Regions from separate parts of the Nonomuraea sp. NPDC054003 genome, predicted to be linked through region 2. Evidence: riboswitches for the same ligand, from Rfam matches in the RefSeq annotation. Region 2 holds a riboswitch; the other holds the start of a gene.

Region 1 (14,108 bases), on a different contig from region 2:
CGCCGTGCTTGAGCGCGTTCGTCAGCGCCTCCTGGACGATGCGGTAGACGGCGAGCTGCACCCCCTCCGGCAGCTCGCCCGGCGTGCCTGTGACCCGCAGCGTGGCCGGCACGCCCGCCCCGCGCACCAGGTCCTCCAACTGCGCCAGCCCCGGCTGCGGCGTGTAGTCGGTGCCGCCGCCCGCGCCCTCGTCCTCCCTGAGCACGCCCACCAGCCTGCGCATCTCCGCAAGGGCCTCCCGTCCGGTACGGGAGATCGTCCGCACCGCCAGCCGGGCCTGCTCCGGGTCGGAGGCGATCGCGTAACCCGCGCCGTCGGCCTGCACCACCATGACGCTCACATGGTGGGCCACCACGTCGTGCAGCTCCCTGGCGATCCGCGCCCGCTCGGCCGCCGCTGCCATCTTGGCCCGCTGGTCGCGCTCCAGCTCCGCCCGCCTGGCCCGCTCCTCCAGGCTCTCCAGGTAACGCCTGCGCGTGCTCGCGTACAGCCCGGCCAGCCAGACCGTCACCACGAGGATCGAACCGGTCGTGAACATGCCCAGCGTGGGCGTGTCCCACCGCACCAGCGCCAGGAACACCCCCAGCTCGGCCACCAGCAGGGCGGCCAGCGCCCACCGGAACGAGCTCCGCGCGGCCACCGCCCAGAGCGCCACCAGCACCACGAAGTTGGCCGGCAGCACGTCCACGCTCGCCGCCCACTGGCCGAAGCTCACCAGCGCGACACCCGCGAACGCCGCCACCGGCCGCCGCCACCACACGAACAGCGGCGCCAGCAGCACCAGCGTCAAGAAGACGTAGCCGGTCACCCCGCCGGGCTCGTAGAACACCTGCGGGACCGCCGGCAGCAGGCACAGCACCGCGACGGGCGCCACCCGGAGGGCGTCCATCAGCCTCCCGCGGCGCGCCGACCACGCCCTCACCTTGCCGAACACATCCTCACGATACGGATGCCGCCAACCACTCGGCTCAGCCTTGAGGGGGAAGTACGCGTACAACCCAGGTCTTACGCCACGCTTACGGGTGCTGCGGCAATCTAGTTCCCGGGAGCGCCCTCCGGGGCGAGTAAAGGGAGATCGTGATGGCGGATCATGATCGTGACGCCGGGTCGCGCGGTGAAGAGGAGCCACCGCGCGACCCGAACCGCCGGGACACCCGCCCCACGCCTTACGGTGAGCTCGGGCCGGGCCCGTACTCCGGCCCCGGCTGGGGCCCCCTGCCCGCACCGCCCGCCAAGCCCACCCTCCGCGACTTCCTGCGCCGCAAGCAGACCCAGGTCGTCGGCGCCGGCCTCGCCGGCCTCGTCGTGGGCGGCCTCATCGGCGGCGGCGCCGTCGCCCTGACCGGCGCCCTCTGGGCCCGCCCCGGCCCGGCGGACTCCTGGCAGCGGCCCGGCGAGCGCCCACCGGTCTGCCTCCGCATCGAGGGCCGCGTCATCTGCGACCTCCAACCGGCGCCCCTCCCGACGCGCGTCGGCTAGATCCCCAGGTTCTCCGATCCGATACGGGGAATGAACCCGTGGCAGCCGAACCCCGGGAACACCATGCCGACACAAGAGCCCATCACGCCCGCCCAGTCCGGAGCGTCCGACCAGCCCCTCATCGCCCTCGTGCCCGAGCCGCGCGGCCTCGACGCGCTCGCCGCCGTCGACGGGGTCACCGCGCTCCTGTACGACGTGCGCGACGAACCGCCAGAAGGCGCCGAGGCGGCCGAGGTCATGGTCATCCCCTCCCGCCCGGTGGACCGCGTGCTCGCCCTCGTCGACCGGCTGCCCGCGCTCCGGCTCGTGCAGACGCTCAGCGCCGGCACCGACAACTGGACCGGCCGCCTGCCCGCCCACGTCACCCTGTCGAACGCGCGCGGCGCCCACGGCCCCGCCGTCGCCGAATGGGCCGCCGCCACCCTGCTGGCCGTCGCCCGCGACCTGCCCGCCTTCGCCGCCGACCAGGCCGCCGCCCGCTGGAACCCGCACGTCGCCGAGACGCTCTGGGACAAGCGGGTGCTCATCCTCGGCGCCGGCGACCTCGGCGTCCAGCTCCGCGCCCGCCTGGAGCCGTTCGGCCCGCACATCACGATGATGGCCCGCCACCCCCGCCCCGGCGTCGTCACCATGGCCGACCTCCCGGCCCTCCTGCCTGCCCAGGACGTGGTCGCCCTCATGCTGCCCCTCACCCCCGACACCCACCACCTGGCCGACAAGGACTTCCTCGCGGCCATGAAGGACGGCGCCATCCTCCTCAACGCGGCCCGCGGCCCCGTCGTCGACACCCAGGCCCTGCTCGCCGAGACCCGCACCGGCCGCCTGCGCGCCATCCTCGACGTCACCGACCCCGAACCCCTGCCCCCGGACCACCCCCTCTGGCACACCCCCGGGGTCCTCATCACCCCGCACGTGGCAGGCGACGTCCCCCAGGCGGACGCCCGCGCCTGGCAGGTGGCCGCCGCTCAGATAGCCCAGTACGCCCGCGGTGAACGACCGGCCAACATCGTGTCGTGATCGACTGTCGGTGACCGTTTCTATGCTCCTCGCATGTCGTACGGCCGAATCGATCCCGAAGAACTGGCCCTGCACGTCCGACGAGCTCGTTCCGTGACCGAAGTGCTCGCCCTGCTCGGACGGCGCGGTTCCGGCGGCGCCCGGGCGAGCATGCGCCGCACGATAGACAGGCTGGGCTTGGACACCTCGCATTTCCGCCGGAGATCGGCCTACACCTACACACCCGAGGTCCTCGCCGAGGCGGTGGCGGCGTCGGCGAGCGTCAACGGCGTCCTCGATCACCTGGGTGTGCCGCGCAGCGGTGGCGCGCACGCACATATCAGCAGGCGCATCAAGGCGGCCGGTCTCGACATCTCCCACTTCGCCCGCGCCTCGGAAACGGCTGTCGAGCCCCGCGCCATGCCGGACGCCCGAGCCCTGGCCGAGGCCGCGGCGGGCGCCAGGAGCATGCGCGAGGTCCTGCGTCGCCTCGGCCTGCCCGAGCGCACCACGACACGTGATGAGATCCGCCGGAGGCTGAGCGCGTCCGGCGTTCCCGTCCCCGGCGGATACCGGCGCCTCCGGCTCAGCCCTCCGGCGGTCGCCGAAGCCGTCAGGACCTCCCGGTCGGTCGCGGAGGTGATCCGCCTCCTGGGCCTACCCGCCGACGAGACGAACCGGCGTCGGGTGCTGCGGTGCATCGACCGCCACGGCATCGACATGTCCCACTTCACCCGCCGGTCAGACCCTCCGCCGCGCTCACGGAGCGATCCGGCGGCCGTCCTCGTGCGGCGTCCGCCCGGCTCTGGCCGCGTCCGCGGGGCGCTGCTCCGCCGAGTGCTCCGGGACATCGGCGTGCCGGTCGCGTGCGTACGGTGCGGAACGGGCGAGACGTGGCAGGGTGCTCCCTTGACCCTGGAAGTGGATCACGTGAACGGCGATCCGCTGGACAACCGGCGAGAGAATCTCAGATTGCTGTGTCCGAACTGTCATGCGCAGACGCCGACGTACGCGGGGCGGAATCGTGGGGCGCGGCGATGAGAAGTGCGGGCGGGGGGACTCGAACCCCCACAGTGTCTCCACCAGCAGGACCTAAACCTGCCGCGTATGCCTATTTCGCCACGCCCGCGCATCCCGCCTGAGCGGGCTTTCGACATTTTAGCGCTCTGGCCAGGCGCCGGAGGAACCGCTTTTCCGGTGCCTGGCCGGGCGGTCAGGAAAGGCCGAGTTTCTTCTTGAGGCTTGCGACGTGGCCGGTGGCTCGCACGTTGTACAGCGCCTGTTCGATCTTTCCGGCGGGGTCGATGACGAAGGTGGAGCGGATGACGCCCTCGACCTCCTTGCCGTACAGCTTCTTGAGCCCGAACGCGCCGTACGCCTTGTGGATCTCCAGCTCGGGGTCCGACAGGAGCGGGAAGGTCAGGGCGTCGCGTTCGGCGAACTTGGCGAGTTTGGCGGGCTTGTCCTTGGAGACGCCGAGGACGACGTAGCCCTCGTCGGTGAGCCGGCCGAGGTTGTCGCGGAAGTCGCAGGCCTGTTTGGTGCAGCCGGGTGTCATGGCGGCGGGGTAGAAGTAGAGGATCACGCGCTTGCCGCGGTGGTCGGCGAGAGAGACGCTGCCGCCGTCGGAGGTGGGCAGCGTGAACTCGGGCGCGGCGTCGCCGGGCGCGAGCTTGGATTCGGTCATCAGGTCCTCCCGTGGTTCTCCTGGAGAACCTACCGGCCGGGCTGGCGTGCCGTCCGGGGTGATGACCTGACAGACTGATCGTCACGAGCAGGAGCGCGCCGGAAGGAGAGTCATGGCTGACACCGATCCTGATGAGCTGGAGCGGCGGATCGCGCGGACGCGCGCGGAGTTGGCGCAGACGGTGGATGCCATCGCCGACCGGGTGAGCCCGAAGCGGGTCGCCGAGCGCACGGTGGCGGACGTGAAGACCAGGGCGGGCAACCTGGTGGCGCAGGTGAGTGACGCGCTGGGCATGTCGCCGCGGCCGGTGGAGCTGGGGCAGGACCCTGAGCGGCTGTGGGACGAGGAGCCGCCGGATCTGGCCCCGGTGCTGATCGGGGTGGGCGCGGTGCTGGTGCTGGGGGCGGCCGTGGTGCTGTGGCGGCGGCGCAGGCGCCGGTAGCGGTCAGAGGAACGTCCTGCCCTCGCCGCGGTAGGTCGGCACGGATTCCACGACGGTGTCGCCGTCGACGAGGTGGAGGGTGTCGAAGCGCTCGCACAGCTCGCCCGCCTTGGCGTGCCTGAACCAGACGCGGTCGCCGACGCGCAGGTCCTCGGCGGCCTGGCCGGTGAGGGGGGTCTGCACCTCGCCCGCGCCCTCGTCGCGGCTGTAGCGCAGGCCGGCGGGCAGGTACGGCTGGGGCGCGCGGCCGGTGCCCGGGGGGCCGGAGGCGATGTAGCCGCCGCCGAGCACGGTCACGGTGTCCGGTGAGGGACGGCGCACGACGGGGAGCGCGAACATCGCGGCGGGGTGGCCGGTGAAGCCGCGGTAGAAGTCGAACAACCTGGGGTGGAAGAGCCCGGATCCGGCGGCGACCTCGGTGACGGCCTTCTCGCGTACGGTGCGTTCGATGGAGCCGGTGCCGCCGCCGTTGACGAACTCGAGGTCGGCGACCTGGCGGACGGCGTTGACGATGCGGCCGCGGCGCATCACGAGCTCTCTGGCCGAGAGGGTCTGCATGAGCCGCACGACGCGGCCGTAGGCGGCGCTCTGGGGGGCGTCGCCGACGCCGGCGATCTGGGCCTCGTACGCGAGCAGTCCGGCCAGCCGGTAGCCGGGGCGTTTGGCGATGTCGGCGGCCAGGCGGGCGGCCTGGTCGGCGTCGCGGACGGGGGAGCGCAGCGCGCCGGCCCTGAACCGGCCGCCGAGGGCGACGAAGCCGGCGTCGATGTCGAGGCAGAGCCGGATCTCGTGCCGGGGGTGGACTCCGGAGAGCGCCTGGTCCAGGTAGGCGAGGTGGTCGGCCGAGTCGACGGTGATCGTGATGTGCCGCGCGGCGTCGGCGTCCGCGGCCAGGGCGGCGAGGGCCTGCCGGTCGGCGGTGGGGTAGGCGACGAGGATGTCGGTGCGGCCTCGCGACGCGAGCCAGAGCGCCTCGGGGAGGGTGAACGCCATCAGGCCGCGGAAGCCCTCGATGGCCAGCACCCGCTCCAGCACCGGCCGGGATCGGAGTGATTTGGTGGCCACCCTGATCGGCTTGCCCGCGGCCCGGCGCACCATGCTCGCGGTGTTGGCGCGCATCGCGGCCAGGTCGAGGATGGCGAACGGCGGCTCGAGCGCGGCGGTGGCACGGTCGTAGCGCTGGCGGTCGTCCATACCGGCAGCGTAACGGCATAACCGGCAATTGAACATGAGGCTGATTCGCATTGATCGCGTGGCCCGTAATGATCCTGCAAACGGGCGGCGGGGACACGGTCGAGCGGGAGCCTCGCCCGTGTACCTCTGATGGTTGTGATGACCACGCTCCAGCAGCTTCTGCCCGGTACCTCCGCCACGGTGCGCGACTCCCCGGTCCGCAGATCCCGCCGGGTGCTCCGGCCGGCCAGAACGCCCGCCGGTGTGGCCGTGGCGGCGCTGCTGACCGCCGGGCTCGGGCTCCTCGCCGCGGAGATCGTCGCGGGCCTGTGGGCCCGGCCGCTGGGCCTGGTGTCGATCGACGAGGCCGCCGCGCTGGCGTCCGCGTCGTCGTGGAAGGATCTGTCGGCGCCCGCGCTGGGGGTCGCGGGCCTGGGCGTGGGCCTGCTCCTGCTGGCGGTGCTGCCGGGCCGGTGCAGGCTCGTACCCGTGGAGACCACGGACCCGCTGATCGTCATCGGCATCACCCGCTCCGGCCTGCGCCGCACGCTGCGCGAGGTCGCGCGGCAGGCCGACGGGGTGGACCGGGTCAGGGTACGGCTGCGCAGGCGGCGCATCGAGGTCACCGTGGTGACCGGCCCCGAGTCGTCGGGCGCGATGCTCAGGCAGGTGGGCACCGCGGTGGGCGACCGGCTGGCGGGGCTGGGCACGCTCGGCACGGGTGAGGTCGTGGTGCGGCTGCGCAGGAAGGGGCTGTGATGCGGCAGTACGGGGGCAACCGCCTGGGGCTGGCCGTGGTGGGCGCGGTGCTGCTGATCGCCGGCGGCTTCGCCTGGCTGCGCGGCCAGGGCCAGCTGCGCGGGCTGTCGCCGCGGGCCAGGGTGCTGCCGGAGCGCACCGCCGACGCCCTGAGCGGGCAGCCGTGGGTGCCGTGGCTGGTGGCCCTGGTGCTGGTGGTGCTCGCGCTGGTGACGCTCCGGTGGCTGCTGCTGAGCCTCGGCTGGGGCCGGTTCGGGACGCGGTCCGGCACGGGCACGGCGATGCTCTGCGTGGGCCTCAAGGACGTGGAAGGGCTGTCGCGGGCGGCGGTGCGGGTGCTCGGCGAGCTGGAAGGCACGGCCCGGCTGCGGATCTCGCTCTCCTGCCCGCCGGGGGCGGACGTGGGCGCGGTGGTGGGCAAGCTGGACCGGGAGATCGTCGGCCGCATCCGGCGTGAGGTCCGCGACGACGAGCTGGGCGCGGTGGTCCGCATCCACGTCCGTCGCTAGACCTCACGCCGCCTGGGATTAGCGTCTCAGCACTCGATGACGTTCACGGCGAGGCCGCCGCGCGAGGTCTCCTTGTACTTGTCGAGCATGTCCCTGCCGGTGTCGCGCATGGTCTTGATGGCCTTGTCGAGCGACACGTGGTGGCGGCCGTCGCCGCGCAGCGCGATGCGGGCCGCGGTGATGGCCTTGATGGAGGCGACCGCGTTCCGCTCGATGCACGGGATCTGCACCAGGCCGCCGATCGGGTCGCAGGTCAGGCCCAGGTTGTGCTCGATGCCGATCTCGGCGGCGTTCTCCACCTGCTCGGGGGTGCCGCCGAGGACCTCGGTGAGCCCCGCCGAGGCCATCGAGCAGGCCGAGCCGACCTCGCCCTGACAGCCGACCTCGGCGCCGGAGATGGACGCGTTCTCCTTGAACAGCACGCCGATCGCCGCCGCCGTCAGCAGGAAGCGGATCACGCCGTCGTCGTCGGCGTTCGGGGTGAAGCGGGAGTAGTACGTGAGCACGGCGGGGATGATGCCGGCCGCGCCGTTGGTGGGGGCGGTGACGATGCGGCCCCCGGCGGCGTTCTCCTCGTTGACGGCCAGGGCGAACAGCGACACCCAGTCCATCGCCTGCAGCGGGTCCTTCTCGGCGGACTCGGCCTGCAGGCGGCGGTGCAGCTGGTGGGCGCGGCGCTTGACCTTGAGCCCGCCGGGCAGCACGCCTTCCTTGGCGATGCCCCGCCGCACGCACTCCGTCATGACCCGCCAGAGGTCGAGGACGCGGGCGCGGATCTCGTCCTCGCCGAGGCCGAACGCCTTCTCGTTCTCCAGCATCAGCCCGGAGATCGACAGGCCGGTGGCCGAGCAGTGCTTGAGCAGCTCCTCGCCGGTGGTGAACGGGTAGGGCAGGACCGTGTCGTCCGGCTTGATGCGGCCGGCGCCGGTGGCGGTCTCGTCGACCACGAAGCCGCCGCCGACCGAGAAGTACACCTTCTCGCGCAGGCTCCCGCCCGCCTCGTCGTAGGCGGTGAAGCGCATGCCGTTCGGGTGCTCCGGCAGCGAGATCTTCCGCTCGAACACCAGGTCCTCGCCGATCACGAACGGGATCTCCCGCTCGCCGAACAGCCGGACCGTGCCGGACTCGCGCATCGCGGCCAGCCGCTCGTCCACGGTGTCGACGTCCACCAGCTCGGGCTTCTCGCCCGACAGGCCCAGCAGGACGGCCTTGTCGCTGCCGTGGCCCTTGCCGGTCAGGCCGAGGGAGCCGTACAGGATGGCCTCGACACGTGCCGTACGGCCGAGCAGCCCGTCCTGGTGCAGGCCGCGCGCGAACCGGTGGGCGGCGGCCATCGGGCCGCCGGTGTGGGAGCTGGACGGACCGATCCCGATCTTGAAGAGGTCGAAGACGCTGATCGCCATTGATGTGCGCCTTTCACGCGCGGGGCCGGGGCCCGGTGCCGGGCCCCGGCGGGTGGGTCAGGACTCGCCCGAGGTGAGGGCGGCGTACTCCTCGGCGGAGAGCAGGTCGGCGGCGTCGCCGTCGGCGCGCACCTTGAACATCCAGCCCTCGCCGTACGGGTCGCTGTTGGCCAGCGACGGGTCGTCCACCAGGGTCTGGTTGACCTCGACCACCTCGCCGCCGACAGGCGTGTAGATCTCGCTCACGGACTTGGTGGACTCGACCTCGCCGATCGAGTCCCCGGCTTCCACGGTCGAGCCGACCTCCGGGAGCTGCACGTAGACCACGTCACCGAGGGCCTCGGCGGCGAAGGCCGTGATGCCGATCGTGGCGACCAGGCCGTCCTCCAGGCCGGAGATCCACTCGTGCTCCTTGGTGTAGCTCAGGTCGTCAGGGATGTTGCTCACTTGTTCCTCCTGTAGAAGGGCAGCTCGACCACGTCCACGGGTTCTTGCCTGCCCCTGATGTCGACGGCCAGACCTTCGCCGGCGTCGATGCCGGCGTCGACGTAGGCCAGCGCGATGGGCTTGCCCAGCGTCTGCGAGGGCGCGCCGCTGGTGACCTCGCCGACGACGGCACCGTCCTTGGTCACCGGGTATCCGTGGCGGGGCACCCGGCGGCCGCGCGCGACCAGCCCGGTCAGGCGGCGCCGCGGCGGGGTGTCCTTGACCGCCTCCAGCGCCGACCTGCCCACGAAGTCGCCCGGCTTGTCGAATTTCACCACCCTGCCCATCCCCGCGTCGAACGGGGTCAGCTTCACGCTCAGCTCGTTGCCGTACAGCGGCATGCCCGCCTCCAGGCGGAGCGTGTCACGGCTGGACAGCCCGGCCGGCTTCAGCCCGTACGGTTCGCCGGCGGCGGTCAGCGCGTGCCACAGCGGCACCGCGTCCTGGACGGCCACGAACAGCTCGAAGCCGTCCTCGCCGGTGTAGCCGGTGCGGGCGATGAGCGCCTCACGCCCGTCGACCCTGCCGGGCAGGCCGGTGTAGTACTTGAGCCCGGCCAGGTCGGCGTCGGTGAGGGTGGCGAGGATCTCCTGGGAGCGCGGGCCCTGGACGGCGATGAGGGCGTACTCGTCGGAGCGGTCCTCGACCCGCGCGTCGTACGCCTTGGCGCGGGTCATCAGCTCGTCCGCGACCTTGCCCGCGTTCGAGGCGTTGGCCACGACCATGAACTCCTCGTCGCCGAGCCGGTAGACGATGAGGTCGTCCAGCACCCCGCCGCGCTCGTCGACGATCATCGTGTAGCGCGCCCGCCCGGTCGCCAGCGCCGACAGGTGTCCCACCAGGGCGTAGTCCAGGGCGTCCGCCGCCTGCGGGCCGGTGAGGAAGATCTCCCCCATGTGCGACAGGTCGAAGAGCCCGGCCGCCTGGCGGACCGCGTTGTGCTCCGCGGACTCGCTGCCGTAGCGCAGCGGCATGAGCCAGCCGGCGAAGTCGGTCAGGGTGGCGCCGAGAGACTCGTGCACGTCTCTCAGCGGCGTCGGTCGTGACATGTCGCACCTCAGGACAGGATCGGATGCCGGGATCCTCCCCCTCTGTCGTCGGTGCCTGAGAGCTTCACCCGGCTTTTTTCCGGACTTTCACCTTCGGCGAGGTCGCGCGGACCTGCTTTCCAGAGGACACCTCGGCCGTACGGTCCTTTGCCTTGAGAGGTTCGCGGGGAGGGCTTGCTCCTTCAGGGGCCCCGACCGGCTGTCAGGGCGCTCTCCCGCACGGCTTCGACGGTGATGTGGCAAGCCTAATGGCCTTCGGGGTGAATTGTCGCGTCCGCGAACTCCGCGGCATGCGCGACCAGGGCTTCGAAGAGCGCGCAGTCGTCGGCGGCCTCAGGGTGCCACTGGACGGCGACGGCGAACGGGTGGGAGTCGAGCTCCACGGCCTCGATCGTGCCGTCCTCGGAGGTGGCCGTCACCGTCAGGCCCGCCCCCAGGCGGTCGACGGCCTGGTGGTGGTAGTGGGGCACGGTGACCGGGGCGCCGCCGAGGATCTTGGCGAGCTTGCTGCCGGCGGCGGGGCGCACGGGGAGGGGGCCGAACCGGCCCGGGGCGGGGGAGTGGCCGGTGTGGCCGACGACGTCAGGCAGGTGCTGGTGGAGGGTGCCGCCCATGGCGATGTTGAGGACCTGGAGACCCCGGCAGACGCCCAGGAAGGGGGTCCGGGCTTCCAGGGCCGCGGTCATCAGGGCGAACTCGGCGGTGTCACGAAATTTCCGGATGTAGTCGGTGCGGGGGTGGGGCGACGCGCCGTACCGGTCCGGGTCGATGTCCCCGCCGCCCGCCAGGATCAGCCCGTCCAGCCGGGTCACCAGCGCAGCCGGATCGCCCGCCGGCGGGATGAGCACCGGCTGCCCGCCCGCCCGCGTCACCTGCTCCACGTACATGTACGGCAGCAGCGCCACGGGCAGGTCCCACACCGTGAACCGGGCGGGCTCGACGTAGGTGCTGACGCCGATGACGGGCCGGCTCACAGCGGCGTCACGTACGCGCCGGAGATCCCCCCGTCGACCAGGAACTGCGACGCCGTGATGAACGACGCGTCGTCGCTGGCCAGGAAGGCGGCCGCGGCCGCGATCTCCGACGCCTCGGCGAAGCGGCCGAGCGGCACGTGCACCAGCCGCCGCTGCGCCCGCTCGGGGTCCTTGGCGAACAGCTCCTGGAGCAGCGGCGTGTTGACCGGCCCCGGGCACAGCGCGTTGACCCGGATGCCCTCCCGGGCGAACTGCACCCCCAGCTCGCGCGACATGGCCAGCACCCCGCCCTTGGAAGCGGTGTAGGAGATCTGCGAGGTCGCCGACCCCATGACGGCCACGAACGAGGCGGTGTTGATGATCGAGCCCTTGCCCTGGCGGCGCATGTAGCCGATGGCGTGCCTGCAGCACAGGTAGACGCTGGTCAGGTTGACCTCCTGGACCCGGCGCCAGGCGTCGATGCCGGTCTCCAGGATGGAGTCGTCGTCGGGCGGCGAGATGCCCGCGTTGTTGAACGCGACGTCCACGCTCCCGTAGGTCTCGAACGCGGTCTCGTACATCCGCGCCACGTCGTCCTCGCTGGTCACGTCGGCCTTGACGAACAGGCCGCCGATCTCGGTGGCGGCCTTGGCGCCCGCCTCCTCGTCGATGTCGACGCAGACGACCTTGGCGCCCTCCTCGGCGAACCGGTGCGCGGTGGCCAGGCCGATGCCGCTGCCCGCTCCGGTGATGACGGCCACGCGGTCCAGCAAACGCTGCATAGGGCTACTCCGTTGAGATGAAGACGTTCTTGGTCTCGGTGAAGGCGGCGAGCGCGTCGGGGCCCAGCTCGCGGCCGAGCCCCGACTCCTTGAAGCCGCCGAACGGGGTCCAGTAGCGGACCGAGGAGTTGGAGTTGACCGAGAGCGCGCCGGACTCGACCGCGCGGGCCACCCGCAGCGCCCGGCCGATGTCGCGGGTCCAGATGGAGCCGGACAGGCCGTAGCGGGTGTCGTTGGCGATGCGGACCGCGTCGGCCTCGCCGGCGAACGGCACCACGGACACGACAGGCCCGAAGATCTCCTCGGTGAACGCCCGGTCGGTGACGTTCGAGGTCAGCACCGTCGGCGGGAACCAGTAGCCGCGGCCCTGCGGGCACGAGCCCTGCAGGTACGGGTCGGCGACGAAGCCGCGGACCCGCTCCAGGTGCTCGGCGCTGATCAGCGGGCCCATCTCGGTGGCGGGGTCGAGCGGGTCGCCGACGCGCAGCCCGCGCACCGCCTCCGACAACCGCTCCAGGAACTCGTCGTACACGCTCTCCTGCACCAGCACGCGCGAGCGGGCGCAGCAGTCTTGACCGCTGTTGTCGAAGACCGCGTACGGGGCGGCGGCGGCGGCCTTGGCGACGTCGGCGTCGGCGAAGACGATGTTGGCCGACTTGCCGCCGAGCTCCAGCGTGAGTCGCTTGACGTGGGCGGCGGCCTTGGCCGCGATCTCCTTGCCCACCTCGGTCGAGCCGGTGAACACGATCTTGGCGACGCCGGGGTGCTCGACCAGCCGGGCGCCCGCGACCTCCCCCACCCCGGGCAGGACCTGGAGCACCCCCTCGGGCAGGCCCGCCGCCAGGGCCAGCTCGGCCAGCCGCAGCGCGGTCAGCGGGGTCTGCTCGGCGGGCTTGACGATGACCGTGTTGCCCGCCGCGAGGGCCGGCGCGACGCCCCACGACATGATCAGCATCGGGAAGTTCCACGGCACGATCACGCCCACCACGCCCAGCGGCTCCTGGAACGTGACGTCCACGCCGCCGGGCACCGGGATCTGCCTGCCGTGGTTGCGCTCGGGAGCGCCGGAGTAGTAGTGGAGCACGTCGCGGACGGCGGCCGCCTCCCAGCGGGCGTTGCCGACGGGGTGGCCGGCGTTGGCCACCTCCAGCATCGCCAGCTCCTCGGCGTGCGCGTCGACCAGGTCGGCGAAGCCGCGCAGCAGCCGCGCCCGGTCGCCCGGGGCCACCTCACGCCACTCCCGGTAGGCCTTCGCGGCCCTGGCCACGGCCTCGTCGACCGCGGCGGCCCCGGCCATCTCGACCTCGGCCACGACCTGCTCCGTCGCCGGATTGATGATCTTCACAGGCGCTCGAATCCCCGGAACATCTCCCAGTCGGTCACCGCCGCGTCGAAGGCCGCCAGCTCGACCCGCGCGTTGTTGGCGTAGTGGGCCACCACGTCCTCCCCGAACTCCTCCCCGGCCAGTTTGGAACCCTCGAACAGGGCCAGCGCGTCGCGCAGGGTGTGGGGCACGGTCTCGGCGCCGGAGGTGTAGGCGTTGCCCTCGAACGCCTCCTCCAGCTCCAGCTCCCCGTCGATGCCGTGCAGGCCGGCCGCGACCAGCGCGGCCACCGCGAGGTACGGGTTCACGTCGCCGCCCGGCACCCGGTTCTCCACCCGCAGCGAGGGGCCGTGGCCGACCAGGCGCAGCGCGCAGGTGCGGTTGTCGACGCCCCACTTGACGGCCGTGGGCGCGAAGCTGCCGGGCACGAACCGCTTGTAGGAGTTGATGTTGGGCGCGTACATGAGGGTGAGCTCGCGCAGGCAGGCGAGCTGACCGGCGATGAACCGCTGCCCCAGCGGCGAGAGCCCGTGCGGCCCGTCGCCCGCCATCACCAGCTCGCCGTCCGCCCCGCGCAGCGAGATGTGGATGTGGCAGGAGTTGCCCTCGCGGTCGTTCGGCTTGGCCATGAAGGTGATCGACTTGCCCTCCTGGGCGGCGATCTCCTTGGCGCCGTTCTTGTAGACGGCGTGGTTGTCGCAGGTGACCAGCGCCTCGGCGTAGCGGAAGGTGATCTCGTGCTGGCCCGGGTTGCACTCGCCCTTGGCGGACTCCACGTACAGGCCCGCACCCTCCATGTCGCGCCGGATGCGGCGCAGCAGCGGCTCGACGCGGGCGGTGCCGAGCAGCGAGTAGTCGACGTTGTAGAGGTTGGCGGGGGTCAGGTCGCGGTAGGCGCGGTTCCAGGCTCCCTCGTACGAGTCCTCGTAGACGACGAACTCCAGCTCGGTGCCGACGCAGGCGCGCAGGCCGCGCTCCTGGAGCCGGGCGAGCTGGCGGCGGAGGATCTGGCGCGGCGAGGCGGTCACCTCGCCGCCGTCCTCCCAGGTGAGGTCGGCCATGACCA
Region 2 (14,108 bases):
ACGGCCTGGAGGCGATCAAGCGGGTGCTCGCCGCCCGCCCGGCCAGCCGCATCGTGGTGCTCACCACCTTCGCCGAGGACGCCAACGTGCACGCCGCGCTCCGCGCCGGCGCCGTCGGCTTCCTGGTCAAGGACGACGAGCCGGCGCGCATGGTCGACGCCGTCCGCCGCGCCCACGCCGGCGAGCAGCTCCTCGCCCCGTCGGTGCTGCGCCGCGTCGTCGAGCGCTTCCTGGCCGCCGAGGAGCAGTCCGCCGGGGCCGCCCCGCGCGGGCTCACCGAGCGCGAGATCGAGGTGCTCGCCCTGGTCGGCACCGGCCTGTCCAACGCCGAGATCGCCGAGGAGCTGCACGTCGGCGTCACCACCGTCAAGACCCACGTCGCCTCCGCGATGGAGAAGCTCGGCCTGCGCAACCGCATCCAGGCCGCCGTGGTCGCGCACCGCAGCGGCCTCGTCGACGCGTCCTTCCGCCCCGTACGTCCGCCGCGCGGCGGAGGGCAGGATAGCCCGGCAGGCTGACGACCGCCGGCGGGCCCGGCGCGCATCCTTGGTCCTCGATCGAAAGGACTGCGGACATGTCAGAAACGGATCTCTTCCAGCGCCCGCCCGCCTCGGCCCCCGTCAAGCCGGTCAACGCCGGCCTGCTGTACGCGCTGCGGCTGACGATCATCGCCCAGGCGGCGGGCCTCGTCGTGGCCGGCTCGCTCGCCGGACAGTCGGTCGCCACCGACGGGGCGATGGCCGAGCCCCACGTGATGGCCGGGATGCTCGTCCACCTCGTCGGGCTCCTGCAGATCGTCTTCGCCGTGCTCGTGTGGCGGCCCGGCCGCGGCGCCGGCTGGCCCGCCCTGGCCAGCCTCGCGCTGTTCGTCGCGGGGATGGGCCAGCACTTCACCTGGGAGATGCTCGGCGCCCACCTGCCCAACGGGATCGTCATGTCCGGGCTCGCCACCGCGCTGCTCATCTGGTCGTGGTCGCCGGGAGCGTCCCGCCGCCGCTAACCTCGTTCCTGTGTACGTGAAGATCTGCGGCCTGACCGACCCCGGCCACGTGGCCGCCGCCGTCGAGGCCGGCGCCGACGCCATCGGCTTCGTGCTGACCAGCAGCTCGCGCCGGATCACGCCCGACCGGGCCGCCGAGCTGGGGGCCCTGGTGCCGCCGGAGGTGCTGACCGTGGGCGTCTTCCGCGGCGAGGACCCCGCCACGGTCCGGGCCGCGGCGCTCGCCGCCGGGGTGCGGGCCGTCCAGCTCCACGGCCACCACCCGCACGGCGACTTCACCGCGCTCAAGGACCTCGGCCGCACCCTGATCAGGGCCGTCGACGCGCGGGCCGACCTGCGGTGCGGCGCCTTCGACGAGAGCATGCTCATCGTCGACGCGCCCCGGGCGGGCTCCGGCGAGCCGTGGGACTGGTCGGCCGTCCGCGGCCGCCCTTCGGGACAGTGGCTGCTCGCGGGCGGCCTGGCGCCGTCCAACGTCGCCGAGGCGATCGCCGCCGCCCGCCCGTGGGGGGTCGACGTCTCCAGCGGCGTCGAGACCGCTCCCGGCGTCAAGGACCCGGCGCTGATCGCCGCCTTCGTCGACGCCGCCCGCGCCGCCTCCTGACGCGCCCTCTCAGGGCGAGATGACGCGCGCTCTCGGAGCGCCATGGGGAACGGAGTCGACGGGATGTCCGGGGAACGCTTACAGAGCGGCGAGCGGGCGCGGGAGTTCCTGCGCGGGTTCGCGCGGCGGCGGGCGCCGCGGGTGGTGCCGGTGCCCGGTGGCTTCGGGGTGCTCGACGATCGCTACGCGGCCTCGTACGACGACAACAAGCTCGTCGTGTGGCACGGCGAGGACCCGCGGGCCGTGCTCGCGGCGGCGGAGGAGGTGCTGGGGGCGCGCGGCCACCGGATGGTGTGCGTGCACGACGACCGGCTCGGCCGGGAGTTCTCGCCCGCGTGCGCGGCGGCGGGCTACCGGCACGAGGAGAACGTGCTCATGGCCTACCGCGGCGACCCGCCCCGCGTCCCGCACGCCGAGGAGCTCTCCCTGGCGGTGCTGCTGCCCGTGCTGCGCGAGACCTGGCGCGAGACGCTGCCGGACGCCGGCGACGAGGTGATCGAGCAGCTCGCCCGGCGGGCCGAGACCAGACTGCGCGGCGCCGGCCGGGTCGGGTTCCGCGGCGTGCGGACCTCCGGCGGCGAGATCGCCGCCCGCGCCGACCTGTACGTCCACGACGGCGTGGCGCAGATCGAGGACCTGGTGACCGCCGTCCCGCATCGGGGCAGGGGGCACGCACGCGCGCTGATGCTCTCACTCCTGGCGGAGGCCACCGCGGCGGCCGGGCTGGTGTTCCTGGTGGCCGACGCGGGCGACTGGCCCAGGGAGTTCTATGCCCGCCTCGGATTCGCGGAGATCGGCCGCACGCACGACTTCGTCCGCGCCTGACGGCGGGAGCTTGGCCGGATGCGGCCCCGCTGGGCCGGAAGTTCGCGCAGTAGGGTCTGGGGCGTGAGTGAAACTTCCGCCGAGGACCGAATCTGGACGGTTCCCAACCTGCTGAGCTTCCTGCGTCTCCTTGGCGTGCCCGTGTTCCTGTGGCTGGCTCTGGGGCCGAGGGCCGACGGGTGGGCACTCGGGGTGCTCGCGGTGGCCGGGTTCACCGACTGGCTCGACGGGAAGATCGCTCGCGCGTTCAACCAGACCAGCAGGCTCGGGCGGCTGATCGACCCGGCCGCGGACAAGTTGTACGTGTTCGCGACCATCGTGGCGCTGCTGGTGCGGGAGATCATCCCGTGGTGGCTGGTGGCCGTGATCCTGGCCAGGGAAATCTTCGTCGCCTGTTCCTTCCCTGTACTCCGCAAGCATGGATATCGGGCACTTCAGGTGCATTTCCTGGGCAAGGCCGCCATGTTTAACCTCATGTATGCCTTCCCTCTCCTCTTCCTTGCCTCCCACACGGGGTGGTATGCCGAAGTGGCCCGCATCGTCGGGTGGGCGTTCGCGCTGTGGGGAACGGGCCTCTACTGGTGGGCAGGCGTGTTGTACGTGCTACAGGTGCGCCGGCTCGTGACCGCGACCACGAAGGAGTGAGCGGTGAAGGCGGTTGTCATGGCGGGCGGCGAAGGCACCCGGTTGCGGCCGATGACGGCCAACCAGCCCAAACCCCTGCTCCCCGTGGTCAACCGTCCGATCATGGAACATGTGCTGCGCCTGCTCAAACGGCACGGCATCACCGAGACCGTGGTCACGGTGCAGTTCCTGGCCGCGCTGGTGCGCAACTACTTCGGCGACGGCGACGAGCTCGGCATGCGCCTGCAGTACGCGACCGAGGACGTGCCCCTGGGCACCGCGGGGAGCGTGAAGAACGCCGCCGCCCGGCTGCGTGACGACCGTTTCCTGGTCATCTCCGGCGACGCGCTCACCGACATCGACCTGACCGACATGATCCGCTTCCACCGCGACACGGGGGCGCTCGTCACCATCGGGCTCAAGCGGGTGCCGAACCCGCTCGAGTTCGGCATCGTCATCGTCGACGAGGCCGGGCGGGTGCAGCGCTTCCTGGAGAAGCCCACCTGGGGCCAGGTCTTCTCCGACACCGTCAACACCGGCATCTACGTCATGGAGCCCGAGGTGCTGGGCGACGTCCCCACCGGCGAGCCCGCCGACTGGTCGGCCGACGTCTTCCCCAGGCTGCTGGAGCGCGGCGCCCCCATCTACGGCTACGTGGCCGACGGCTACTGGGAGGACGTCGGCAGCCACGACAGCTACCGCAAGGCCCAGGCCGACGCCCTGTCCGGCAAGGTCAGGCTCGACATCGGCGGCTTCGAGGTGTCGCCCGGCGTCTGGGTGGCCGGCTCCGCCTCGGTCGAGCCGGACGCCGTGCTCAAGGGGCCGCTGTTCGTCGGCGAGTACGCCAAGGTCGAGGCCGGCGCCGAACTCCGCGAGTACACGGTGCTCGGCAACAACGCGGTGGTGCGCGAGGGCGCCTTCCTGCACCGCGCGATCGTGCACGACAACGTCTACCTCGGCCCCGGCACCCACCTGCGCGGCTGCGTGATCGGCAAGGCCACCGACGTGATGAGCGGCGCCCGCATCGAGGAGAACGCGATCATCGGCGACGAGTGCGTCATCGAGGCCGAGGCGTACGTCTCCAGCGGGGTCAAGATCTACCCGTTCAAGACCATCGAGGCCGGCGCGGTCGTCAACACCAGCGTCATCTGGGAGTCGCGCGGCCAGCGCGGCCTGTTCGGCCCGCGCGGGGTCAGCGGGCTGGTCAACGTCGAGATCACGCCCGAGCTCTGCGTCCGGCTGGCCAGCGCGTACGCCACCACGCTGAAGAAGGGCGAATACGTCGTCACCTCGCGTGACTCCTCGCTGGCCGCCAGGGCGCTCAAGCGGGCCGTGATCGGCGCGCTCAACGCCAGCGCGATCAACGTCCACGACCTAGAGGCGGCGCCGCTGCCGGTGGCGCGCTTCCACACCGCCAGGGGCACCGCCGCGGGCGGCATCACGCTGCGCACCACCGCCGGCGACCCGCAGAGCGTGGACATCGTCATCATGGACGACCGCGGCGCCGACCTGCCCCCCGGCGCCCAGCGCAAGCTTGAGCGGGTCTTCTCCCGGCAGGAGTTCCGCCGCGCCTTCCCCGGCGAGATCGCCGAGCTGACCTTTCCGGCCAGGGCGGTCGAGGACTACTCGCACGAGCTGCTGGGCCGGGTCGACATGACCGGCGTGCGCGGGATGAAGGTGGTGGCAGACTGCGCGGGCGGCACCTCCTCGCTGGTGCTGCCGCGGTTGCTGGGCCGGGCCGGGATCGAGGTGCTCACCGTCAACGCGGTGCTGGACGACCTGTCGCCCACCGAGACGATCGCCGAGCGCCGGCGCGACCTGCAGCGGCTGTCGGAGCTCGTGAGCTCCTCACGCGCGGCCTTCGGCGTCAGGTTCGACCCGGTGGGGGAGCGCATCGCGCTGGTGGACGAGCAGGGCCAGCTCATCAGCGAGGAGCGGGCGCTGCTGGTGGTCCTCGACCTGGTGGCCGCCGAGCGCAGGGGCGGGCAGGTGGCGCTGCCCGTCACCACCACCCGGGTCGCCGAGCAGGTGTGCCGCTTCCACGGCGTGCAGGTGCGGTGGACCTCGACCGCCGTCGACGCGCTCACCTCGGCCGCCGGCGACCCCGGCATGATCTTCGCCGGCGACGGGCGGGGCGGCTTCGTGGTGCCCGAGTTCAGCCCGGCCATCGACGGGCTGGCCGCGTTCATGCGGCTGCTCGGGCTGGTGGCCCGCACCCGGCTCTCGCTCAGCCAGATCGACGCCAGGATCCCCGAGGCCAAGCTGCTCAAGCGGACGATCCCGACGCAGTGGGCGGCGAAGGGGGCGGTGATGCGCTCGGTCATCGAGGCGGCCGAGTCGAGCGGCGACGGTCACCGGATCGACACCACCGACGGGGTGCGGGTGGTCGGCGACGACGGCAGCTGGGTGCTCATCCTGCCCGCCGCCACCGAACCGGCGACCGACCTGTGGGCGGAGGCGTCGGACGTCGACACCGCGCAGATCCTGCTCGAACGCTGGGCCCAGGTGGTCGAGCAGGCGACATGATCCATAACAGGCCGGATCCTGTCCACGATTTGTCTGGAAGGACCGCAAGATCGTAATGTTAAGACGCGCGGCGGCATGGACCTTCAGGTAGGGGCGGTTGTAACTTTGTCAGCGTCCGAACCTGTCGTCCAGCGCCCCGCCTTGACCTTTGCCGCTGATCAGCGTAAGTTGCGGCATTCGCCAAAACGTGAAGAGCGAAGCGAGGCGCGCCCCGAGCACCGTTGCCGCGACTTCGCGGTAGGAGGCCGAGCCGATCGATGCCGAGCGTCTACTGCACGCAGTGCGGGCATGCCAACCCCGAGGATGCCCGTTTCTGTTCCCGTTGTGGGACCCAGCTGACCAGACCCGAGGTCTCCGGGGACACGACATCGACGATCTCTGTCGCGGGAATAGAGGCGTACGAGGCTGAGACCGGCGACATGCTGCTGGCCGAGCGGGCGCTGGTGGAGCAGCTCCCGCCGGGCGCGGCGCTGCTCACCGTCACCAGGGGGCCCAACCAGGGCAGCCGGTTCAGGCTCGACAAGGAGCTGACCACCACCGGCCGCCACCCGGAGAGCGACATCTTCCTCGACGACATCACGGTCTCGCGCCGTCATGTCGAGTTCTACCGCCATCGCGGCGGCCAGTTCTCGGTGCGCGACGTGGGCAGCCTCAACGGCACCTACGTCAACCGGGAGCGCATCGAGGAGGTCCCGCTCCACTCCGGGGACGAGGTGCAGATCGGCAAGTTCCGGCTGCTGTTCCTGATGCGGACCCCCGTCGGCGCATGAGCTCACAGGCGGCACGCTCGCACATGAGCATCGGGGAGGTGCTCGCCCTGCTGCAGGGCGAGTTCCCCGACGTCACGATCTCCAAGATCCGTTTCCTGGAGGGCGAGGGGCTGATCGAGCCGGAGCGCACCCCGTCCGGCTTCCGCAAGTTCACCCACCTGCACGTCGAGCAGCTGCGCTACATCCTGACCGAGCAGCGCGACCACTACCTCCCGCTGCGCGTGATCAAGGACAAGATGGCCGAGAGCTTCGGCCGCCCCCGCGCGCTGCACGACAAGCAGGAGGTCAAGCTCACCCGGGCCGAGCTGCTGGAGTCCGCGGGGCTCGACGAGGAGACGCTCACCGAGCTGGAGGATTACGGGCTGCTGGCGCCGGTCGCCCGGCGCTACGACGAGGAAGCGCTGAAGATCGCCCGGGCCGTGGGCGGGCTGGCCCGCTTCGGCCTGCACGCCCGTCATCTGCGCGCCGTCAAGGCCGCGGCGGAGCGGGAGGCCGGTCTGGTCGAGCAGACGGTCGCGCCCATACTCAAACGCCGCAAGCCCGGCGCGATCGGTGAGGCCGACGAAGCGGCCAGGGAGCTGTCGGCGCTCCTGCTCGACCTCCATGCCGCCCTGCTGCGTACGGGGGTTCGTGGCGTTCTGGGCCGATGAGCGGCCTGCGGGACATTCAGGGCTCGGCGGGTGTTACGTTGAAATGCAGAAGCGGACCAGCGATGACCTGAGCCGGGCCACCGGCCAGTCGAATATGGAGCAGCCCGTGTTGCAGATGGAGGTAGTGGGCGTTCGGGTAGAAATGCCCACCAATCAGCCGATCGTTCTGCTCAAGGAGGCACACGGGGAGCGGTTCCTGCCGATCTGGATCGGCATGACCGAAGCGACGGCCATAGCGCTGGCACAGGCCGACGAGCCGCCGCCCCGGCCGCTCACCCACGATCTTTTCAGGGACGTGCTGAGCGCGCTCGGCGTGGGTCTGCGCGCCGTCAACATCGTCGCTCTGCGTGACGGCATCTTCTTCGCCGACCTCGTGTTCTCCAACGGCGTGGAGGTCAGCGCCCGGCCCTCCGACTCGATCGCGCTGGCGCTCCGCACCGGAGCCCGCATCTTCGCCAGCGAGGAGGTGGTCCAGGAGGCCGGTGTGATCATCCCCGACGACCAGGAGGACGAGGTGGAGAAGTTCAGGGAGTTCCTTGACACGATCTCACCCGAGGACTTCGGCCGGGCGGGGTAGGTATTTCAGTGCATTTACGCTTCACGACGCGCCGAGCCGGATCGTTGACTGAGCATGGTCACGGTCCTACGGTGCAAGTGAAACCCGTGGTCGACCTTTTACGAACCCCCAGATGAGGCCACGGGATGAGAGAAAGCCGGAGGTCCGCGTGGCGGTCAGCAGCGGCGAGGGAAAGACGGCCGGCCAGGAAGATCCGGTGCGGCGCGAGAGTGCGCGGCAGCGTGCCGGAGAACAAGGATTGCTCTTCGACGAGCAGCCTGCCACGCTGCCGGACGACATCGGATACCGCGGGCCGACAGCCTGCGCGGCGGCCGGCATCACCTACAGGCAGCTCGACTACTGGGCGCGCACGGGCCTGGTGGAGCCCACGATAAGAGCCGCGCACGGCTCCGGCTCCCAGCGCCTCTACAGCTTCCGCGACATCCTGGTCCTGAAAGTCGTCAAGCGGCTCCTCGACACCGGAGTCTCCCTCCAGCAGATCCGCACCGCCGTCCAGCATCTGCGCGACCGCGGGGTCGCCGACCTCGCGCAGATCACGCTGATGAGCGACGGCGTCAGCGTCTACGAGTGCACCTCGGCCGACGAGGTCATCGACCTTCTCCAGGGCGGTCAGGGCGTGTTCGGCATAGCGCTCGGCCGGGTCTGGCGCGAGGTCGAAGGATCCCTCGCGGAGCTGCCGGGGGAACGGGCGGCGGTCGTGGACGACGTCCCGGCCGACCATCCCGCTGACGAACTGGCCCGGCGGCGGCGCGCGCGCCGCATCGGGTGACGCCCCGTACCACCCCAATTAGGGTCGAGGCTGTAATCTAGGACATGCTGACGACCCCGTGCGGGAGAGTCCCCGGCACCGCCGGGGCGCCGAAGGAGCAACCCTCCCCGGAATCTCTCAGGCGCCCGTACCGCTCGGGTGAGGCAACTCTGGAAAGCAGGTGCGTCCGCCAGGCGCACTTCACCGACGGTGCAAGCCCCGTAGCGGGGTGAAGCTCTCAGGTCGCCATGACAGAGGGGGAGATCCGGCATACGCCCGCGCCCAGCGCCGGTCTCCACAGCCTCGGGAGGCATCTCCATGACCGACCTGTCAGCACCGCCGTTCTCCAGCAGGCACATCGGGCCCTCAGCGGCCGAGCAGCAGCGCATGCTCGAGGCCGTCGGCTTCGAATCGGTCGCGGACCTGGTCGCGGTGGCCGTGCCCGAGGCCATCAGGGCCAAGGACCGGCTCAAACTGCCGGCCGCCGCGAGCGAGGCCGAGGCCATCGCCGAACTGCGCGCCCTCGCCGGCCGCAACCAGGTGCTCACCTCCATGATCGGCCTCGGCTACCACGACACGGTCACGCCCGCCGTCATCCGCCGCAACCTCCTGGAGAACCCGGGCTGGTACACCGCCTACACCCCGTACCAGCCGGAGATCTCGCAGGGCCGGCTGGAGGCGCTGCTGAACTTCCAGACCGTCGTCTCCGACCTCACCGGCCTGCCCGTCGCCGGGGCGTCCCTACTCGACGAGGCCACCGCCGCGGCCGAGGGCATGACGCTGGCACGCCGCGCCGGCAAGGCCAAGAGCCCGGTGTTCGTGGTGGACGCCGACACGCTGCCGCAGACCAAGGCCGTGCTGGCCACCCGCGCCGAACCGCTCGGCATCGAGCTCGTCGAGAGCGACCTGACCGGCGACCTGCCCGAATGCTTCGGCGTGCTGGTCCAGTACCCCGGCGCGTCCGGGCGGCTGCGCGACTTCCGCGCCGTGGCCGAGCGGGCGCACGAGGCCGGCGCGCTGGTCGTGGCCGCCGCCGACCTGCTGGCGCTCACGCTCCTGGCCGCCCCGGGCGAGCTCGGCGCCGACATCGCCGTCGGCTCCTCCCAGCGGTTCGGCGTGTCGTTCGGCTACGGCGGGCCGCACGCCGCCTACATGTCCGTACGCGAGGGACTGCAGCGCCAGATGCCCGGCCGCCTGGTCGGGGTGTCGGTCGACGCCGACGGCGCGGCCGCGTACCGGCTGGCCCTGCAGACCCGCGAGCAGCACATCCGCCGCGAGAAGGCCACCAGCAACATCTGCACCGCGCAGGTCCTGCTCGCGGTCATCGCCGGCATGTACGCCGTCTACCACGGGCCCGACGGGCTGCGGCGGATCGCCCGGCGGGTGCACCGGCACGCCGCCGCGCTCGCCGCGGGGCTGCGCGAGGGCGGCGTCGAGGTCGTGCACGCCGAGTTCTTCGACACCGTGCTGGCCCGCGTTCCCGGCCGGGCCGCCGGCATCGTCGCCGCGGCCGCCGAGCGCGGCGTCAACCTGTGGCAGGCCGACGCCGACCACGTCTCCATCGCCTGCGATGAGAAGACCGGCGCCGCCGAGCTCGCCAAGGTGTGGGCGGCCTTCGGCGTCGACCGCGCGGACGCCGCCCTGGACGCCGTGGACGACGCGCTGCCGTCCTCCCTGCTGCGCGAGTCGGACTTCCTCACCCACCCGGTGTTCAACACCCACCACAGCGAGACCTCGATGCTGCGCTACCTGCGCAGGCTCCAGGACAAGGACATCGCGCTCGACCGTTCGATGATCCCGCTCGGCTCCTGCACGATGAAGCTGAACGCGACCACCGAGATGGAGCCCATCACCTGGCCCGAGTTCGCCGGCATCCACCCGTACGCGCCCGAGGCGCAGGCGCTCGGCTACGGCGAGCTGATCCGCACGCTGGAGGACTGGCTCGCCGAGGTCACCGGCTACGACAAGGTCTCCATCCAGCCGAACGCCGGCTCCCAGGGCGAGTTCGCCGGGCTGCTGGCCATCCGCGCCTACCACCGCGCCAACGGGGACACCGGGCGCGACGTCTGCCTCATCCCGTCGTCCGCCCACGGCACCAACGCCGCCAGCGCCGTCATGGCCGGCATGCGGGTCGTGGTCGTGGCCTGCGACGACGACGGCAACGTCGACCTGGCCGACCTCGACGCGAAGATCGGCAAGCACCGCGACCGGCTGGCCGCGATCATGGTCACCTACCCGTCGACGCACGGCGTCTACGAGGAGACCGTCACGGAGATCTGCGCCAAGGTGCACGACGCCGGCGGCCAGGTGTACGTCGACGGGGCCAACCTCAACGCGCTCGTCGGCCTGGCCAAGCCCGGCGAGTTCGGCGCCGACGTCTCCCATCTCAACCTGCACAAGACGTTCTGCATCCCGCACGGCGGCGGCGGGCCCGGCGTCGGCCCGGTCGCCGTCCGCGCCCACCTCGCCCCCTACCTGCCCGGCCACCCGCTGCGCGACGGCTCTCCCGTCGGGCCCGTCTCTGCCGCTCCGTACGGCTCCGCCGGGATCCTGCCGATCTCGTGGGCGTACATCAGGATGATGGGCAGTGACGGCCTCACCGCAGCGACCGAGCAGGCCATCCTGTCGGCCAACTACCTCGCCCGCGGCCTCGCCCCGCACTACCCCGTCCTCTACACCGGCAGGGGCGGGCTGGTCGCCCACGAGTGCATCGTGGACCTGCGGCAGATCACCAAGGAGACCGGCGTCACCGTCGACGACGTGGCCAAGCGGCTCATCGACTACGGCTTCCACGCGCCCACCATGTCCTTCCCCGTCGCCGGAACGCTCATGATCGAGCCGACCGAGAGCGAGGACCTGGCCGAGCTGGACCGGTTCGTGGACGCGATGGTCGCCATCCGCGCGGAGATCGCCAAGGTGGCCTCCGGCGAGTACGACCCGGCCGACAACCCCCTGCGGAACGCCCCCCACACCGCGGAGGCGCTGACCGCCGACGAGTGGAGTCACCCGTACGCGCGGAGCGAGGCGGCCTATCCGGTGCCGTCGCTGCGCGAGGACAAGTACTGGGTGCCGGTGCGGCGGATCGACCAGGCGTACGGCGACCGTAACCTGGTGTGCTCCTGCCCGCCTCTGGAGGCGTACGAGGACTGACAACGGCGGTCCAGGCCCGGCCCGCGCGGCCGGGCCTGTTCGCGTTCCAGAGGGGGCATTTCGGACCAATCGGGCGTCAGCCAGACCGATGGGGTCAACCGAGCAGACATGATCGCGAGAACTCGTTAGGCTCGGGGCGTTCGTCGCCGAAGGAGCTCTCTTGACGTTCTCAGAGCTGGAGACCCCGCCGCTCGACACCGCCCGCCGCCTGGCCGAAGGCGGTGACCTCGACGGCGCGGCCGCCATACTCGCCGAGCTCGCCGCGCAGCCCGGCAGCCCCGATCGGGCGCAGGCAGCCGTGGGGCTCGCCGTGGTGCTCGACCAGGCGGGCGACGTGGAGGGGGCGCGGGCCGCCGCCAGGACGGCGCTGGCCACCGGGCACCCCGAGTTCGCCGCCCAGGCCGCCTGCCACCTGGCTCAGGGGTTCGAGCGTGAAGGGCGGCTGGACCAGGCGCGCGGGGCCTGGCAGGCCGTGCTCGGCGTCGGCACCCCCTCGTACGTGCCGCTCGCGCACCTGGCGCTGGCCCGGCTGGCCGGCGAGGTGGGCGACTACGACGAGGCGGAGGCCGAGCTGCGCGCCGCCATCGAGACGGGCCATCGGACCGGGGACGACGCCCCGGCCGGCGGGGAAGCCTCGCGTGAGGGAGCCGAGCCGGACGGACCCGCCGTCGAGGTGCGGGTGCACGCCGCGCAGCAGCTCGCCGACCTGCTGATCGGGCGCGAGGAGCCGGGGGAGGCCGCCGACGTGCTGCTCGACGCGCTGGAGGACGCCGCCTCCGGTGAGGACGCGGCGCGGTTGCGCGTGCAGCTCGGCATCGCGCACCTGGAGATGGCCTGCGCCGAGTTCGCCGAGGCCGTCGAGCAGGGTGGCGAGGCGCAGGTGAGCGCGCTGGCGATCGAGCTGCTGGCCCGCACGCTTCCCCTGCGCGGCCGCGACGACGCCGCCGGGCAGGTGTGGGCGTACGGGCTGGAGCACCAGGACGAAGGCCTGGCGGCCGAAGTACGCCTCCGCTACGACCGCGACACCTGAGCCGACCCCACAGCTTTCGAGTCAGGGCACCGTTGTGCGTGCCCCGCAGTGATTTTCGAACACAGGCCACCGTCGATGAGTCCGGAAGCGTGCCGACGGCCACCGGGTAGTGCGGGCGAACTGCGGTTGAGAACCTCTCCAGGCCGCGCCGGCTCTGCCCTCTCATGGGTTGCGGATCGCAGCTGACCGCATGAGAACCCGATGGGTCACGGGTGGACGAGGTGGAGGGTGCGCAGCTGACCGCGTGAGAACCCCTCGGCCCGCGTCAGTGGCCGTTCCGCTCGTGTGGAGTGCGGGCGATCGCTTGAAAGCCTTTCGGCCGCGTCATGGTCGGTCTCGTCCGCTTGGGTTGTGGAGTGGGGGCAGCCGTGTGATCCCTTTTCGGGTGTTGGCGGCTCGCCGCTGTGGGTTGACGGGGGCGGGCGGCCGCTTCTCGGCGGCAGGTCAAGACCTTTTCGGGAACCCCCACGGGCCGGGCGCCATAAGGCGTGCCTTCGGCCCGCTCAGCTCGCCGTAGTTCCGGGGTGTGGTGGCCGCGCTTGGGGAGATGGAGACAGGCAGCGTGCCTTGACGGTAAGGGGCGGCGCATCAGCGCGCTGGCCGCAGGTCAAGACCTTTTTGGGAACCCCCACGGGCCGGGCGCCGTAAGGCGTGCCTTCGGCCCGCTCGGCTCGTTGTAGTTCCGGGGTGGCGCCTGGGGGAGGGGGACGGGGGCCGTCAGGGGCGGCGCATCAGGGCGCCGGCGGCGGCGATGTTGATCAGGACGATGGACAGCCAGGCGACGATCAGGCCCACGGTGCCCGCCTGGCTGGCGGCGATGGCCGTCAGCGGGACGCCGATGCCCATCGAGCCCAGCGCGATCGGCACCATGGAGCGGGAGCTGTCGTTCTTGCGCTTGGTCTCCTTGCCGCGCCGCTTGAGCTCGGCTTCGACCCGGGCCGCTATCGTCGCGTCGAGCCGGTCGGCCAGGGAGTCGACAAGAGCGGGCTCGTAGTCGGGGCCGAGGTCGCGGCGGGCGTCGATCGTCGCCCGCAGTTCGTCGCGGACATCCCTCTCCGGTTGCATAGAGGACATCCTGCCCTGTCCGGAGGCGCGCCGTCATCAGACCTGGGAGCTATGTTGAGCTCCTCCCCAGGTACGGTGCTGCCATGGAGATCATGACTCCCCGGGGGCCGGCGCGGGTCGACGTCGACGAGGAGGAGCGCGGCCGGCTGCTGCTGGTGCTGACGCACGGGTCGGCCGGGGGAGTCGACGCGCCCGACCTGCTGGCGGTCCGCGAGGCGGCCCTCGGCATGGGCGTGACCGTGGCCAGGGTGACGCAGGCGTTCAGGATGGCGGGGGCGCGGGCGCCCGGATCGGCCGAGCGGCAGGACGAGGCGTGGCTGGCCGTGCTGGCCGAGCTGCGCGGCCGGTGGCCCGGGCTGCCGCTCGTGCAGGGCGGCCGGAGCAACGGGGCGCGGGTCGCCTGCCGGACCGCGCGGGCGGCCGGGGCGGTGGCGGTGGTGGCCCTGGCGTTCCCGCTGCACCCGCCCGGCAAGCCGGACCGTTCCAGGGCGGACGAGCTGCGCGGCGCCGGAGTCGATGTGCTGGTGGTGAACGGTGAC

What was found. A riboswitch is a leader RNA that binds a small molecule or an ion and turns the genes downstream of it on or off. The one in region 2 is predicted to bind glycine.
Region 1: linked by a shared signal. The riboswitch ahead of gcvT (glycine cleavage system aminomethyltransferase GcvT) and the one ahead of gcvP (aminomethyl-transferring glycine dehydrogenase) in region 2 are both predicted to bind glycine.

The regions. Positions count from the first base shown of each region.
Region 1 is NZ_JBVJKR010000008.1:275,310-289,417, forward strand. Features, by position in the region: gene ACZ6YG_RS22805 (sensor histidine kinase) at 1-934, opposite strand, end outside; gene ACZ6YG_RS22810 (hypothetical protein) at 1,081-1,479, shown strand; gene ACZ6YG_RS22815 (2-hydroxyacid dehydrogenase) at 1,543-2,496, shown strand; gene ACZ6YG_RS22820 (HNH endonuclease signature motif containing protein) at 2,530-3,516, shown strand; tRNA gene ACZ6YG_RS22825 (tRNA-Leu) at 3,521-3,604, opposite strand; gene bcp (thioredoxin-dependent thiol peroxidase) at 3,689-4,162, opposite strand; gene ACZ6YG_RS22835 (DUF3618 domain-containing protein) at 4,275-4,604, shown strand; gene ACZ6YG_RS22840 (amino acid deaminase/aldolase) at 4,608-5,798, opposite strand; gene ACZ6YG_RS22845 (DUF6286 domain-containing protein) at 5,937-6,536, shown strand; gene ACZ6YG_RS22850 (hypothetical protein) at 6,536-7,045, shown strand; gene ACZ6YG_RS22855 (L-serine ammonia-lyase) at 7,072-8,448, opposite strand; gene gcvH (glycine cleavage system protein GcvH) at 8,506-8,895, opposite strand; gene gcvT (glycine cleavage system aminomethyltransferase GcvT) at 8,892-9,983, opposite strand; glycine riboswitch at 10,016-10,113, opposite strand; glycine riboswitch at 10,114-10,211, opposite strand; gene ACZ6YG_RS22870 (gamma-glutamyl-gamma-aminobutyrate hydrolase family protein) at 10,229-10,957, opposite strand; gene ACZ6YG_RS22875 (3-oxoacyl-ACP reductase) at 10,954-11,718, opposite strand; gene ACZ6YG_RS22880 (aldehyde dehydrogenase family protein) at 11,723-13,015, opposite strand; gene ACZ6YG_RS22885 (glutamine synthetase family protein) at 13,060-14,108, opposite strand, start outside.
Region 2 is NZ_JBVJKR010000004.1:444,327-458,434, forward strand. Features, by position in the region: gene ACZ6YG_RS12635 (response regulator) at 1-518, shown strand, start outside; gene ACZ6YG_RS12640 (hypothetical protein) at 575-1,000, shown strand; gene ACZ6YG_RS12645 (phosphoribosylanthranilate isomerase) at 1,011-1,604, shown strand; gene ACZ6YG_RS12650 (GNAT family N-acetyltransferase) at 1,668-2,429, shown strand; gene ACZ6YG_RS12655 (CDP-alcohol phosphatidyltransferase family protein) at 2,493-3,074, shown strand; gene ACZ6YG_RS12660 (mannose-1-phosphate guanyltransferase) at 3,078-5,579, shown strand; gene ACZ6YG_RS12665 (FHA domain-containing protein) at 5,837-6,349, shown strand; gene ftsR (transcriptional regulator FtsR) at 6,373-6,999, shown strand; gene ACZ6YG_RS12675 (bifunctional nuclease family protein) at 7,106-7,576, shown strand; gene ACZ6YG_RS12680 (MerR family transcriptional regulator) at 7,725-8,345, shown strand; glycine riboswitch at 8,397-8,488, shown strand; gene gcvP (aminomethyl-transferring glycine dehydrogenase) at 8,643-11,474, shown strand; gene ACZ6YG_RS12690 (tetratricopeptide repeat protein) at 11,635-12,504, shown strand; gene ACZ6YG_RS12695 (hypothetical protein) at 13,222-13,569, opposite strand; gene ACZ6YG_RS12700 (alpha/beta hydrolase family protein) at 13,653-14,108, shown strand, end outside.